DNA from 2 places in the Azoarcus olearius genome. Region 1 is predicted to be linked to the other one. Evidence: predicted binding sites of a transcription regulator. Region 1 holds the regulator's gene; the other holds the start of a gene.
The links. The regulator HrcA, encoded in region 1, represses chaperone genes, less so after heat shock. The targets are predictions, from matches to a motif close to TNTTAGCACTCNNNGNCNNNGAGTGCTAANA.

Region 1 (7,053 bases):
GCGCCAGTTGCCGTCCGCCGCGCGCAGGCCGAACTCGCAATCCAGCTGCGGCGTTTCGCCGCGCAGATGGGCGGCCAGGCGGGCGTGCAGGGTGTCGGCGTCTTCGCTGCGCAGCAGCGGCAACCAGTCGGCGGGATGCGGCCCGACGCTGCCGGGCGGATAACCCAGCCAGCGCCACGCGCCCTCGTCCAGCTGCAGTTCGTCGCTATCCAGCTGCCACGCCCACACGCCACCGCCCTCGCCGAGCAGGGCGAGGTGCAGATGCTCACGGGTGATCTGGAGTTCACGCCGCAGCGACGCGGCGTCGGCGGCGGGCGCCGTCCGCTGGTCATCCCCTTCGGGTGTCGCGGGCCCGGCGCTCATCGTGGCGACCTAGCGCAGGCCGAGTACGTCCTGCATGTCGAACAGGCCGTTGCTGCGCCCGCGCAGGAAACGCGCGGCCCGCATCGAGCCCAGCGCATACGGCATGCGGCTACCCGACTTGTGGGTGATCTCGATGCGCTCACCGATGCCGGCGAACAGCACCGTGTGGTCGCCGACGACGTCGCCGCCGCGGATGGTGGAGAACCCGATCGTCTCCGCCTTGCGTTCGCCGGTGACGCCTTCACGGCCATAGATGGCGCAGGTTTCGAGGTCGCGCCCGAGTTCGCGCGCCACCACTTCGCCCATGCGCAGCGCGGTACCGGACGGTGCATCGACCTTGAAGCGGTGGTGCGCTTCGATCACCTCGACGTCGTAACCTTCGTCGAGGATGCGCGCGGCAACCTCCAGCAGGCGGAACACCGCATTGACGCCGACCGCCATGTTGGGGGCGAACACCACCGGAATGGCCTGCGCGGCGTCGGCGATCGCGGCCTTGCCGGCGGCCTCGAAACCGGTGGTGCCGATCACCATCGCCTTGCCCAGCTCGCGCGCGACGGCAAGGTGCGCCAGCGTGCCTTCGGGGCGGGTGAAGTCGATCACGCAGTCGGCGGCGGCCACCGCGGCGTGCACGTCGTCGGTGATCGCGACGCCGCTCGCCACGCCGGCGAATTCGCCGGCATCGCGACCGATGAAGGGCGAGCCGGCGCGGTCGAACGCGGCGGCCAGCACGACCTCCTCGTCCTTCAGCGCGGCCTCGATGAGCATGCGGCCCATGCGGCCGGAAGCGCCTGCGATTGCTACACGTACAGGTGTCGTCATGTCTTGTTCCTGATTGGAGCGGCCTGGGCCGCCCACGTCACTTCTTGCTTTCCGCGGGCACTTCAACCACGCGGCTGCGGTTGGCCTGCTGGCTGGCAGCGGCCTCCTGCGGGTCGCCGGCGAGGATGTCGCCCTCGACGTGGTCCAGCTTGTCATCGACGAAGAACACCGAGAACACGCGCTGTTCCGGTTCGCCATTGCCCGGCTTGAAGCGGTAGACGTAGTCCCAGCGGTTGCTGCGGAAGATATCGACCACCAGCGGCGTGCCGAGCACGAAGCGGACCTGCTCACGGCTCATGCCGCGTTTCAGCTGGGACACCATGGCCTGATCGACATAGTTGCCCTGGCGGATGTCGATCCGGTAGGGATCGACCTTCTGCGCGATCGTGCCAATGGAGCAGCCGGCCAGCATGCTGGCAGCGACGAACGCGGGGATGAGCAAGGAACGCATGGGGAGTTTCGCGGTAATGCACCGCCGAAAGCGGCGCTGGTTCTCAGTAAAGGGCAAAAAATATAACATAGGGCCGTACCGCGGCAGCGCCTGCATTCTCTCCCCACAGGACGAACATGTCCGAGAACTCCAAGAACCTCAAGAGCATCGGCCTCAAGGCGACCTATCCGCGCCTCAAGATCCTCGACCTCTTCCAGACTTCCGACCAGCGCCACCTCACGGCAGAAGACGTCTATCGCCTGCTGATGGGCGAAGGCATGGACATCGGCCTGGCCACGGTTTATCGCGTCCTTACCCAGTTCGAGCAGGCCGGCCTGCTGGAGCGGCATTACTTCGAATCCGGCAAGGCGGTTTTCGAACTCAACCAGGGCGGCCACCACGACCACCTCGTCTGCCTGCAATGTGGCAAGGTCGAAGAGTTCTTCGACCCCGAAATCGAAAAGCGCCAGAACGCGATCGCCGAAGCGCGCGGCTTTGCCGTAAAGGAACACGCGCTGTACCTGTACGCCGACTGCCTGCGCAAGGACTGCCCCAACCGCCACGGCGAGCACTGAGCGCCGCCCGGCGGCGGCGCAGGCCTTACCCCAGCCCCAGCATCTCCGCGGCGTGCTGCCGCGTGGTGGCGGTGATGTTGACGCCGCCCAGCATGCGCGCGATTTCCTCGATGCGGGCGTGCGCGTCGAGCGGACGCACGTCGCTCAGGGTTTCGCCGTCACGCTCTGCCTTGGCGATGCGCCACTGCCAGTCGGCGCAGGCGGCCACCTGAGGCAGGTGGGTCACGCACAACACCTGGCGGTCGCTGCCCAGGCGCTTCAGCAAGGTGCCGACAATCTCCGCGACGCGGCCGCCGATGCCCACGTCCACTTCGTCGAAGATCAGCGTCGGGGTCGCCGAGTCGCGGCTCGTCATCACCTGGATGGCGAGGCCGATGCGCGAGAGTTCGCCGCCCGAGGCCACCTTGGCCATGCTGCGCAGTTCCTGCCCCGCGTTCGCGGCAACCCGGAACTCCACCTGCTCCAGGCCATGCGCCGCGGGCTCGCCCGGCACCAGCGCGACTTCGAAGCGCCCTCCTTCCATCGCCAGCGTCTGCATGGCGGTGGTGATCTCCTGCGACAGCGCGGCCGCGGCGGGACGACGCGCCGCGCTGAGGCGCTGCGCCGCGGCATCGTAGGCGCGGCGGGCCTCGGCCTCGGCCTCGGCCAGCCGTACCGGATCGGCCTGGGCAGCAAGGGTTTCGTTGCGCGCGCGCCACTCGTCGGCCAACGCGGGGAGGTCTTCCGGGGCAACGCGGTATTTGCGGGCGACGTCGGTGACAGTGCCGATGCGCTGCTCGACCTGCCCGAGACGCTGCGGATCGAGGTCGAGCCGCTCGCGGTAGCGGCGCAAGGCGTGCAGCGCCTCGTCGGCCTGGATGGCCGCCGAGGACAGCAGCTCGCGCACATCGGCGAGGCCCGCATCCACCTCCGTCAGCGTCCCGATTCTCGCTTCGAGCTGGCTGAGCAGCGCGCACACCGCGTAGTCGCCCTCGCCCAGTGCAGCCAGGGTTTCATCCGCGCCCTGCATCAGGCTCGCGGCATGGGCGAGCCGACCGTGTTCGGCGTTCAGTTCGCTCCACTCCGCGGCGTCGAACGCCAGGTCGTCAAGCTCCTTCAGCTGCCACGACAGCAACTCGCGCTCGCGCGCGGAGGCAGCGGAATCCTGTTCGGCCGAACGACGCAGCGCGACCACCTGCTGCCATTCCCGATGGCTGGCAGCGACTTCCGCCGCCAGCGCGGTGGCTCCGGCGTGGGTGTCGAGCAGGACGCGTTGGGCGTCGCTGCGCAGCAGGGCGTGGTGGGCGTGCTGGCCGTGGATGTCCGCCAGCCATTCGCCCGCGTCGCGCAGTTGCGCCAGGGTGACCGGGGTGCCGTTGATCCACGCGCGGCTGCGCCCGCCGGCATCGACGACACGACGCAGGATCACGGTGTCGTCGTCCGCCGCCAGCTCCTGCTCGGCCAGCCAAGCGCTGAAGGCCGCCAGGGCGGCCGGTTCGCGCGGGGGATCGAACTCGGCGGCGATGTCGGCCTTGTCGCGCCCGCGGCGTACCACGGCGCTGTCGGTACGCGCCCCGAGCGCCAGCCCGAGCGCGTCGAGCAGGATGGATTTGCCCGCGCCGGTTTCGCCGGTGAGGGCGCCGAAACCCGGGCCGAATTCGAGTTCCAGGCGGTCGACGATGACGAAGTCGCGGATGGTCAGGCGGCGGAGCATAGGTTGGATTCGGCAGAAGCCCGGCGCGAGGGGCCGGTCAGTTGTGGCGGGGAACAGCGCTCCAGTGCAGCTTTTCGCGCAGCATCGCGTAGTAGTTGTAACCCTCGGGATGCAGCAGCCGCACCGCGAGTGGCGAGCGCCCGAGGCGCACGCAGTCGCCCGCGCGTGCGTCGAAGCGCGCCTGGCCGTCGAAGTGGATGCTGGCGTCGTGAGGCGGCAGCAGCCGGATTTCGATGCGGCAGGTGTCGGGCAAGGTGACCGGGCGCGCGGTCAGTGCGTGCGGACACAGCGGCACCAACGCGATGCCGCCCACGCCGGGATGAAGGATGGGACCGTTGGCCGACAACGCGTAGGCGGTAGAGCCGGTGGGCGTCGAAATGATCATGCCGTCCGAGCGCTGCGTATAGACGAATTCGCCGTCGATCGACAGGTCGAACTCGATCATGCGGCCAAGGTCGCCCTTATTCACCACGACATCGTTCAGCGCGAGGGTCTGGAATACGCGCTCGCCGCTGCGCAGCACCTCGGCGTCGAGCATGAAGCGGGACTCTTCGCTGTAACGGCCGTCCACGATCTCTTCCAGACGCTGCAGGGCATCACTGCGCGCGACGTCGGTGAGGAAGCCGAGCCGGCCGAGATTGACACCGACCAGCGGCACCTGGTGTTCTGCCAACCGCCGCGCGGCATTGAGCATCGTGCCATCGCCGCCGATCACCACCGCCAGCTCGGCGCGTAAGCCGATTTCCTCGTAGCTGGCGACCGTGAAGTCGGCCGCACCGCCAATGGAACTTGCCGTACCCTGTTCGATCCACACAACGAGCCCCCGCTGCCGCAGGTGATTCGCGATCGCGAACACGGATTCTGCGACATCGGCGCTCTGGTATTTTCCGATCAGGGCAACGCTGCGAAAGTGCGCACTCATGGGCGCGGATTAAACCACATTCATGTATCGGCTTGGCGCGCACTGACGCTTGGCAGCAGCCTGTGCTCTTCCCTAGAATCAGGCACTATCCTTGCCTACTGCCATGAACCCGCTCGACGCCCGCTCCCAGATCCTGCTCAAGACGCTGATCGAACGCTATATCGCGGACGGCCAGCCGGTCGGGTCGCGTGCGCTGTCCCGTTATTCCGGGCTGGAACTATCCCCGGCGACGGTGCGCAACGTCATGAGCGATCTCGAAGAGATGGGCTTCATCGCCAGCCCGCACACCTCCGCGGGGCGCGTGCCCACGGCGCTCGGCTATCGTTTCTTCGTCGACGCCCTGCTGACCGTGCATCCGATGGACCGCGTGAGGGTGGAAGAACTGCAGGGGCAGTTGCTGCCCGACCAGCCGCAGCGGCTGATCAGCTCCGCGTCGCACCTGCTGTCGCAACTCACCCAGTTCGCCGGCGTCGTGGTGGCGCCGCGCAAGGAAGCGGTGCGGATCCGACAGATCGAATTCATCCGCCTGTCCGAATCGCGCATCCTGCTGATCATCGTCACCGCGGCCGGGGACGTGCAGAACCGCATCCTACTCACCAAGCGGGCGTATTCCGCGGTCGAACTGAGCAATGCCGCGCAGCACCTGAATGAACATTTCGCCGGGCTGTCCTTCGACGAGATTCGCACCCGCGTCCAGGACGAGCTGAAGCAGCTCCACAGCGACATGAGCGAGCTGATGACCGCGACGGTCGAAGCCGGCACCGAAGCGGCGGCCGAAACCGGCAACAACTACGTCATCTCGGGCGAAACCAACCTGCTCGAAGTCGAAGACCTGTCGTCCAACATGTCGCGCCTGCGCGAACTCTTCAAACTGTTCGAGCAGAAAACCGGACTGATGCAGCTGCTGGACCTCTCCAACCGCGCCCAGGGCGTGCAGATCTTCATCGGCGGTGAGTCCGGACTCGCGCCGCTCGACGGCTGCAGCGTCATCACCTCCAGTTATGAAGTGGACGGCGAGGTCGTCGGCTCGGTCGGCGTCATCGGCCCCACGCGCATGGCGTACGACAGAGTCATCCCGATCGTCGACATCACCGCGCGCCTGCTGTCGAACGCGCTGTCGTCCAATCACTGAATCGCTGCCCGCGCCGCGGGCCGACAACCCAATCCCGGAAGATCCCATGGCCCGATTCTGGACCGAAGCCCCGCATCGCCACGGCAGCACCGCGCGCACCGGCATCCTGCTGGTCAACCTTGGCACCCCGGTTGCGCCAACGGCGGCTGCGCTGCGCCCCTACCTGCGGCAGTTCCTGTCCGACCCGCGGGTGGTGGAAATCCCGCGCGCGGTGTGGCTGCCGCTTTTGAATGGGGTGATTCTCAACACCCGCCCGAGAAAATCCGCCGCCAAGTACGCCAGCATCTGGACCGACGAAGGGTCGCCGCTGGCGGTTCATACCCGCCGCCAGGCCGAACTGATCGCGGCGCGCTTCGCCAGCCGCGACGATGTACGGGTGGACTGGGCGATGCGCTACGGCGCGCCTGCGGTGGCCGACAAGCTGGGCGCGCTGCGGGCAGCGGGCTGCACCCGGATCCTCGTCGTTCCGATGTATCCCCAATACGCCGCGAGCACCACCGCCAGCGTCATGGATGAAGTGGCGCGCTGCCTGCAGCACTGGCGCAACCTGCCCGAGTTGCGCTTCGTGCGCAGCTTTCATGACGACCCCGGCTACATCGGCGCGCTCGCGGCCAGCGTCCGCGAGCACTGGACGCAGCACGGCCAGCCCGACCGTCTGTTGATGAGCTTTCACGGGCTGCCGCGCTATACCCTTGAAAGGGGTGACCCCTACCACTGCGAGTGCCACCGCACCGCCCGCCTGCTGGCCGAGTCCCTTGGGCTGGCGCCGGAACGCGTCATCGTGAGCTTCCAGTCCCGCTTTGGCCGCACCCGCTGGCTGGAACCCTACACCCAGCCCACGCTCGAAGCCCTCGCGCGCGACGGCGTCGGCCGCGTCGATGTGATGTGCCCGGGTTTCGTCGCAGACTGCCTGGAAACCCTGGAGGAGATCGCCATGGAATGCCGCGCCGCATTTCTCGGTGCCGGAGGGCGCGAGTTCCACTACATCCCGTGCCTGAATGAACGGCCGGACTGGATCGACGCGCTGGAACGGCGCGTGCGGAGCGAGGCCGGCAACTGGCTGACCGCCACGCCGCCCACCGACGCCGAGCGCGAAGCCGCGCGCGGCCGCGCGTTGGC
Region 2 (7,053 bases), 290 kb from region 1:
CCCTTGCGCACCAGCAGCACGATGGTGGAGGTGTAGGGCGAGGCATTGAGCGGCAGCTTCTTCTGCCAGCCGGCCGCGACCGCGCCGCCGTTGTCGGTGATGGCGTCGATATCACCGGCCAGCGCCAGCGTCACCACGTCGGCGTCCAGGCCGTCGATGACGGCGCGGGCCTGCTTGCCGGAGCCGCCGTGCGACTGCTTGACGACGACATCTTCGCCGGCCTTGGCCTTCCAGTACTTGGCGAAGGCGGTGTTGTACTCCTGGTAAAGCTCGCGCGTGGGGTCGTAGGAGACGTTGAGCAGCGTGGTTTCGGCCAGCGCGTTGCCGGCCAGGGCGGCGCCGAGCGCCAGGGCGATGAGACTGCGACGGAAGTGATCGATGGTCATGGTGCTTTCCAGTTGTGCTGCGATGAAAGAATGAAAACGGGTGCGGCGAACGCGCTCAATTGACCGCGAAGCAGTACAGCAGCCCGGCGCCGCCGGTCTTGACCAGGTTGTCGTGGCCACAGCCGCGGCTGGCATGGGCGGAGTTCCACGACACGTTGCCGCCGCCGGTGCGGTCGAAATGCCCGACCTGGACGGCGCCGTCCTCGGCGGAACTGGTGTAGTTGCGGCAGGTACGGTCGGCGGCGTCGGCAAAGGCGCGGCCGTCGGGCTGGGAGCCGGTGACGATGTCGTGCTCGTTGGGCGTATCACCCGAGCCCTTCACGAAGTCGCCTTTCTCGGTCAGCGCGGTGCGGCGGCTGAGGTTGTTGCCCAGGCGCGCGGATTCGAGGGAATCGCCGTGCAGGTGAGCGACATCCTTGGCGATCTCCTGGCCCTTGACGTTGTGCCAGGGGCCGCTGCCGATGCGGTCGCGCGCGTTGATCGCCGGCTGGCCGTTGGCGGCCTGGGTGCTGAGGTAGGCGCGCCAGGTCTTGCCGGCGCCGCTGGTGGTGGCGGCCAGTTTCTGGCAGTGCGCATCCGCCCCGGCGAGGCCGCCGAAGTCCGCGCCCTTGCCGGTGCCGACGCTGGTGACGAAGAAGCTCGCCGGCGGCAGCGGCTTGCTGGCATCGGCTGCCTGCTGGGCAAATGCCAGCGGCGACAGCAACAGGCAAAGTGCCGCGATGGTTCTTTCTTTATGCATAGAGGGTCTCGTGTTTAGCGTGCCCGTGACGAGGCGGGAAGCTGACGCGCGGATCGGCACCGCATACCGCCGGACGGCGCGCCGCCAGCCCTTTAGCAGGGGCCGTACCACCCCGGGGGAATCGCCCGCCCGTAACGGGACGGAAGCGCCAAGACATTGAACAAAAGGATTAATTTGCCGACTCCGGCGTTCTTTCCCGGCATTGCGCCGGAGGCCGGGGCGGGCCCGTCTGCTGCCTGCGCAACAGTTCAGCGGGCCGCGCTGCTTGCCCGCCAACAGCGCCTTCGGGCGCCGCGCGCGATATCAAAAACGCATCTACGCAAATCGAAATAATTCGCTACGCCGCGGCCGCCGGCCGCGCCATGATCCGCCCCGTCGTCGTTGGCACTCACCGGCAGAGAGTGCCAACGACGACGAGGGCGCCGCCCTCCCTGTCATCGACATTTCAGGAGACTTCCATGGCTATCCGCCCCCTGCACGACCGCGTCATCGTCAAACGCCTCGAAGCCGAACGCACCACCGCCAGCGGCATCGTCATTCCCGATTCCGCGGGCGAGAAGCCCGACCAGGGCGAGGTCATCGCCGTCGGCCGCGGCAAGATCCTCGACAACGGCGAACTGCGCGCGCCGCAGCTCAAGGCCGGCGATCGCGTGCTGTTCGGCAAGTACGCCGGCCAGGCGGTGAAGATCGACGGCGAAGAAGTGCTCGTCGTGCGCGAAGAAGACATTTTCGGCGTCATCGAATAAGCCGCCGCCCCCGCCGCTTCAACTCATCCAACACACAGCCAACGGAGCAATACATGGCCGCCAAACAAGTGCTTTTCGGTGACGACGCCCGCGCCAAGGTCGTGCAAGGCGTCAACATCCTCGCCAACGCCGTCAAGGTGACCCTCGGCCCCAAGGGCCGCAACGTGGTGCTGGAGCGCTCCTTCGGCGCGCCCACCGTGACCAAGGACGGCGTCTCGGTCGCCAAGGAAATCGAGCTGAAGGACAAGTTCGAGAACATCGGCGCGCAGCTGGTGAAGGAAGTCGCCTCCAAGACCTCCGACAACGCCGGTGACGGCACCACCACCGCCACCGTGCTGGCCCAGGCCATCGTGCGCGAAGGCTTCAAGTTCGTCGCCGCCGGCTTCAACCCGGCCGACCTCAAGCGCGGTATCGACAAGGCGGTGGCCGCCATCGTCGACGAGCTGAAGGCCCTCTCCAAGCCGACCACCACCAGCAAGGAAATCGCCCAGGTCGGCGCCATTTCCGCCAATTCGGACGCCGACATCGGCGACATCATCGCCAAGGCCATCGACAAGGTGGGCAAGGAAGGCGTCATCACCGTCGAGGACGGCAAGTCGCTGAATAACGAACTCGACGTGGTCGAGGGTCTGCAGTTCGACCGCGGCTACCTGTCGCCCTACTTCATCAACAACCCGGACAAGCAGGTCGCCGAACTCGACAACCCCTTCATCCTGCTGTTCGACAAGAAGATCTCCAACATCCGCGAGCTGCTGCCGGTGCTGGAGCAGGTCGCCAAGGCCGGCCGCCCGCTGCTGGTCGTCGCCGAGGATGTCGACGGCGAAGCGCTCGCCACCCTGGTGGTGAACACCATCCGCGGCATCCTCAAGGTGGTGGCGGTGAAGGCGCCGGGCTTCGGCGACCGCCGCAAGGCCATCCTGGAAGACATCGCCATCCTCACCGGCGGCCAGGTGATCGCCGAGGAAGTCGGCCTCAGCCTGGAAAAGGCCACGCTGGCCGACCTCGGCCAGGCCAAGCGCGTCGAGGTGCAAAAGGAGAACACCACGCTGATCGACGGCGCCGGCAGTGTCGAGGCGATCAAGGCGCGCGTGTCCTCCATCGACGCCCTGATCGGCGCCGCCACTTCCGACTACGACCGCGAGAAGCTGCAGGAACGCAAGGCCAAGCTGGCTGGCGGCGTCGCCGTCATCAAGGTGGGCGCGGCCACCGAAGTGGAGCTGAAGGAGAAGAAGGCGCGCGTCGAGGATGCGCTGCATGCCACCCGCGCCGCGGTGGAAGAAGGCATCGTGCCCGGCGGCGGCGTCGCCCTGCTGCGCGCCCGTGCCGCGATCAAGGACCTGAAGGGCGACAACCACGAGCAGGACGCCGGCATCAAGATCGTGCTGCGCGCGGTGGAAGAGCCGCTGCGCCAGATCGTCGCCAACGCCGGCGACGAGGCCTCGGTGGTGGTGGCCCGCGTGCTCGAAGGCAGCGGCAACTTCGGCTACAACGCCGCCAACGGCCAGTACGGCGATCTGGTGGAACAGGGCGTGCTGGACCCCGCCAAGGTCACCCGCTCCGCACTGCAGAACGCCGCCTCGGTCGCGGCGCTGATCCTCACCACCGACGCGCTGGTGGCCGAACAGGCGGACGACAAGCCGGCCACCGCTGGCCTGCCGCACGGCGGCCCGGGCGGGTTCGGCGCGCCGGAGTTCTAAGGCCGCGTCGAAAGCGGTCGCCCAAGGAGGAAATGCCCCGCACCCGCGGGGCATTTTTTTTGGGCCGCGCTATCAACCCGGCGCGTAGAGCCGCTCCAGCGCCGCGGCCAGGTATTCGAACATCAGCGCCACCCGGCGCACGCCGCGCAGGTCGCGGTGCATCGTCACCCACACCTCCATGTCGAAACGAAGGTGCTCGGTCAGCACCTGCACCAGCGCCGCATCCCGCCGCGCGACATGGACGTGACAGGCGCCGATACCGAAGCCGGCACGCAGCGCCGCGAGCTGGGCGACCTCCGAATCGCAGCGCAACGAGAACATCTCGCGGGTGATCTCGACGTTCAGGGACGCGGTGGCGCGCGTCCACGCCATGTCGCGGTCGAAGCCGATGACCGTGTGGCGCTCCAGTTCGGCCAGCGACGCGGGCAGGCCGTAGCGCTCGATGTAGCGGCGGTGGGCGAAAAGCCCGATGCGGCCGGTGCCGACCCGCCGCGCCACCAGCGCATCCTGCACCGGGCGGAACATCCGCACCGCGATGTCGGCCTCGCCCCGCAGCAAGTCGCTGGCGGCACTGCTCAGCACCAGTTCGATGGCGATGCGCGGATGCGCCTGATGGAAGCCGGTGAGGATGTCGGGCAGCAACTCGGTGCCGACGATATGGCTGGCGGCCAGACGCACCGCGCCGCCGACATCGTCCGCACCGCCGCTGGCCAGACGCACCAGCGCGGCCGCGGCCATCTCCATGTTCTCCGCATGCGGCACCAGCCCGCTGGCGATCGCGTTCGGCGTCAGGCCGCTGGGCGTGCGCACGAACAGCGTGGTGCCGAGCGCCTGTTCCAGCGCCTCGACGTGACGGCCGATGGTCGGCTGGGTGGTCGACAGCTCGCGCGCCGCGGCGGACAGGCTGCCACTGCGCATCACCGCCAGGAAAGAGCGATACAGCTCCCAACTCGGATCGGCCTTCGTCATACGTTTTCGTATATCTGCCATGTGAGGATGAGTCTGGGATTGTAAGCCCGCGCTCAATATGCTCGCCGGCGTCCCTTAATCACTCGAGAAATCAGGATGCCTCAAGGTATTCATCCGCGTATGGCCTTGGTGCTCGGCGGTACCGGCTCGCTCGGCCTCGCCACCATCAAGGCCTTGCTCGCCCACGGCTGGCAGGTCCGCGCCCTGCACCGCGACCCCGCCCGCGCCGCCGCACACCCTGGCATGGCCTGTCTGGTCGAGTGGGTGGTGGGTGACGCAATGCGCCCGGAGGACGTGCGTCATGCGGCACGCGGCGCGTCCATCATCGTCCATGCGGTCAATCCGCCGCGCTACCAGCGTTGGCGCGAACTCGCCCTCCCCATGCTGGATGCGTCGATCGAGGCGGCCTCCGACAGCGGCGCGCGGCTCGTCTTTCCCGGCAACATCTACAACTACGGACCGGACGCCGGCACGGTGATCGACGAGATTTCCGCGCAGCATCCGCGCACCCGCAAGGGCGCGGTGCGGGTAGAGATGGAGGAACGCCTGGCGGACGCATCCCGCTACAACGTCCGGTCGCTGATCCTGCGCGCGGGCGATTTCTTCGGCCCCCACGCCGACAGCTCCTGGTTCGGCGCGATGGTGAAGCCGGGCGCGGCACTGCGGGCGCTCACCTACCCTGGCCGGCTGGATGTCGGCCACGCCTGGGCGTATCTGCCCGACCTCGCGGAAACGCTGGCCCGCCTGGCGGCGATCGAACCCTCGCTGCCCCGTCTCGCGGTGTTCCACTTCGAGGGGCACTGGCTCAGCGGCCACGGGCTGTCGCAGGCGATCCGACGCGTAGTCGGCAACCCGGACCTGCCGGTACGGCGCCTTCCCTGGCCGCTTCTCCACGCCGCCGCGCCCTTCTCCCGCTTCGTGCGGGAAATGCTGGAGATGCGCTACCTCTGGACCGAAGCGCTGCGGCTGGACAACAGCAAGCTGGTCCGCACGCTCGGCCACGAACCGCACACGGGGCTGGACGAGGCGCTGAGAACCACGCTGATGTCGCTCGGCTGCCTGCCCGCGCTGCCGGCCGCCTCCCGCACCTCCTTCCAACTGGGAACCGGAACATGACCGAATCCCGCTACCGGCAGCTGGTGCGCGCCAGCGGCATCTACGACGTGCTGGCCACCGCCGCCTTCGCGACGCCGTGGACCTACCCGCTGCTCTTCCAGCTATTCAACCGGATCGCGCCGATGCCGGCGTTCGAGCCGACCCACGCCTTGTTCGTCAACCTGCTCGGCTCGGTGGTGCTGGTGTGGTCGGCGCTGCGCATCTGGCGGCCCGACCCCGTCTTCGGCCTGTTCGACGCCTACGCCCGCGCGCTCTTCTTCTGCTGGCAGATGTACTACCTGCTGGTGCACCACGTCACGCCGGTGGTATGGGCCTTCGCCGCAATCGAGCTGCTGCTCGGCGTGCTGCAAGCCGTGGGCTACTGGCGGCTGGTCGGCCGCAGCACCGCCCCGGCGGCGGAAAAGCGCGCGCCCGCCGTCCTGCCTGATCCCGCCTGATCCTTGCTGCTTCCCCTCTCACGTTACCCAGGAGTATTCATGAAGACATCCATGCTCGCCCTCTGCGCCGCCTTCACGCTTTCGGCCTGCAGCACGCTCATCGGCCCGTCGGCGGGCGAAATCGCCGCGCTGCCGGTCGTGTCCTACGGCCAGCCCACGCCACAGGGCGAATTCGTGCTGCGCTACCCCGCCGGCGCCGACCTCCCGTTCAACGCCAGCGTCGGCGGCTCGCTGCTGACCGAAGCCGCCCAATCGACGCTGAAAGTGCGGGTGAAGCAGGACATCTACGTCTACAAGGACAAGCTGAGCTTCGACGGCAAGACGTGGAGCGCCGCGCGGTCGAAAATCGGCGGCGAGTTCAGGATTTCGCCCCCCGGCATGAAGGACGGCCAGATAGACCCGCAGGCGCCGGGAGAAATGAGCGCAATGTTCAATTCGAAGTAGGCGGCGCCTGCCCGCTCCCTACCACCCGAAGCCGCGGCGCAGGCGCCAGCCCAGCCAGGTCGCCGGGAACAGCACCGCGGCAAACACCCAGCCCGACACCGCGGCCGCCATCACGCCGGAGAGCAAGGTGCCGACGGTGCAGCCCAGCGCCACCATCGCGCCCCAGCCCATCAGCACGCCGCCGACGAGCGCCCGCAGCGCCTCGCCCGCGGTGGGCCGGCGCGGGCGGAAATCGCCGGCCACCACCGCAGCCGCCAGCGAACCGAGCACCAGCGCGACGACGAAGGCGCCGTTCTCGGACCACAGGGTCTCCTTCACTGCGGTGGCGCAGCCGGCGAAACTGTCCAGCCCTTCGAGCCGGCCGGGGAACCAGCTCGCGGCGCCGGCTGCGGTGCGGGCGAGGCTGCCGAGTTCCGCCGTGACTCCGAGCGGACCGACGCGCAGATAGGACAGCACCGCGATGAAGCCGACAAGGATGCCGCCGGTGGCGGCCGCCCAGCGTCGGCGCCACCACGGCTG

Region 2: dqs_RS12280 (co-chaperone GroES) is a predicted target of HrcA. The motif match lies at 1,505-1,535, and genes of this name have one in related genera.

The regions. Positions count from the first base shown of each region.
Region 1 is NZ_CP016210.1:2,959,546-2,966,598, forward strand. Features, by position in the region: gene dqs_RS13480 (response regulator) at 1-363, opposite strand, end outside; gene dapB (4-hydroxy-tetrahydrodipicolinate reductase) at 373-1,182, opposite strand; gene dqs_RS13490 (outer membrane protein assembly factor BamE) at 1,220-1,633, opposite strand; gene fur (ferric iron uptake transcriptional regulator) at 1,750-2,187, shown strand; gene recN (DNA repair protein RecN) at 2,213-3,880, opposite strand; gene dqs_RS13505 (NAD kinase) at 3,918-4,802, opposite strand; gene hrcA (heat-inducible transcriptional repressor HrcA) at 4,906-5,934, shown strand; gene hemH (ferrochelatase) at 5,981-7,053, shown strand, end outside.
Region 2 is NZ_CP016210.1:2,666,658-2,673,710, forward strand. Features, by position in the region: gene dqs_RS12270 (sulfate ABC transporter substrate-binding protein) at 1-386, opposite strand, end outside; gene dqs_RS12275 (hypothetical protein) at 442-1,125, opposite strand; gene dqs_RS12280 (co-chaperone GroES) at 1,584-1,871, shown strand; gene groL (chaperonin GroEL) at 1,925-3,568, shown strand; gene dqs_RS12290 (LysR family transcriptional regulator) at 3,641-4,537, opposite strand; gene dqs_RS12295 (NAD(P)H-binding protein) at 4,634-5,653, shown strand; gene dqs_RS12300 (hypothetical protein) at 5,650-6,090, shown strand; gene dqs_RS12305 (hypothetical protein) at 6,130-6,534, shown strand; gene dqs_RS12310 (YeeE/YedE family protein) at 6,553-7,053, opposite strand, start outside.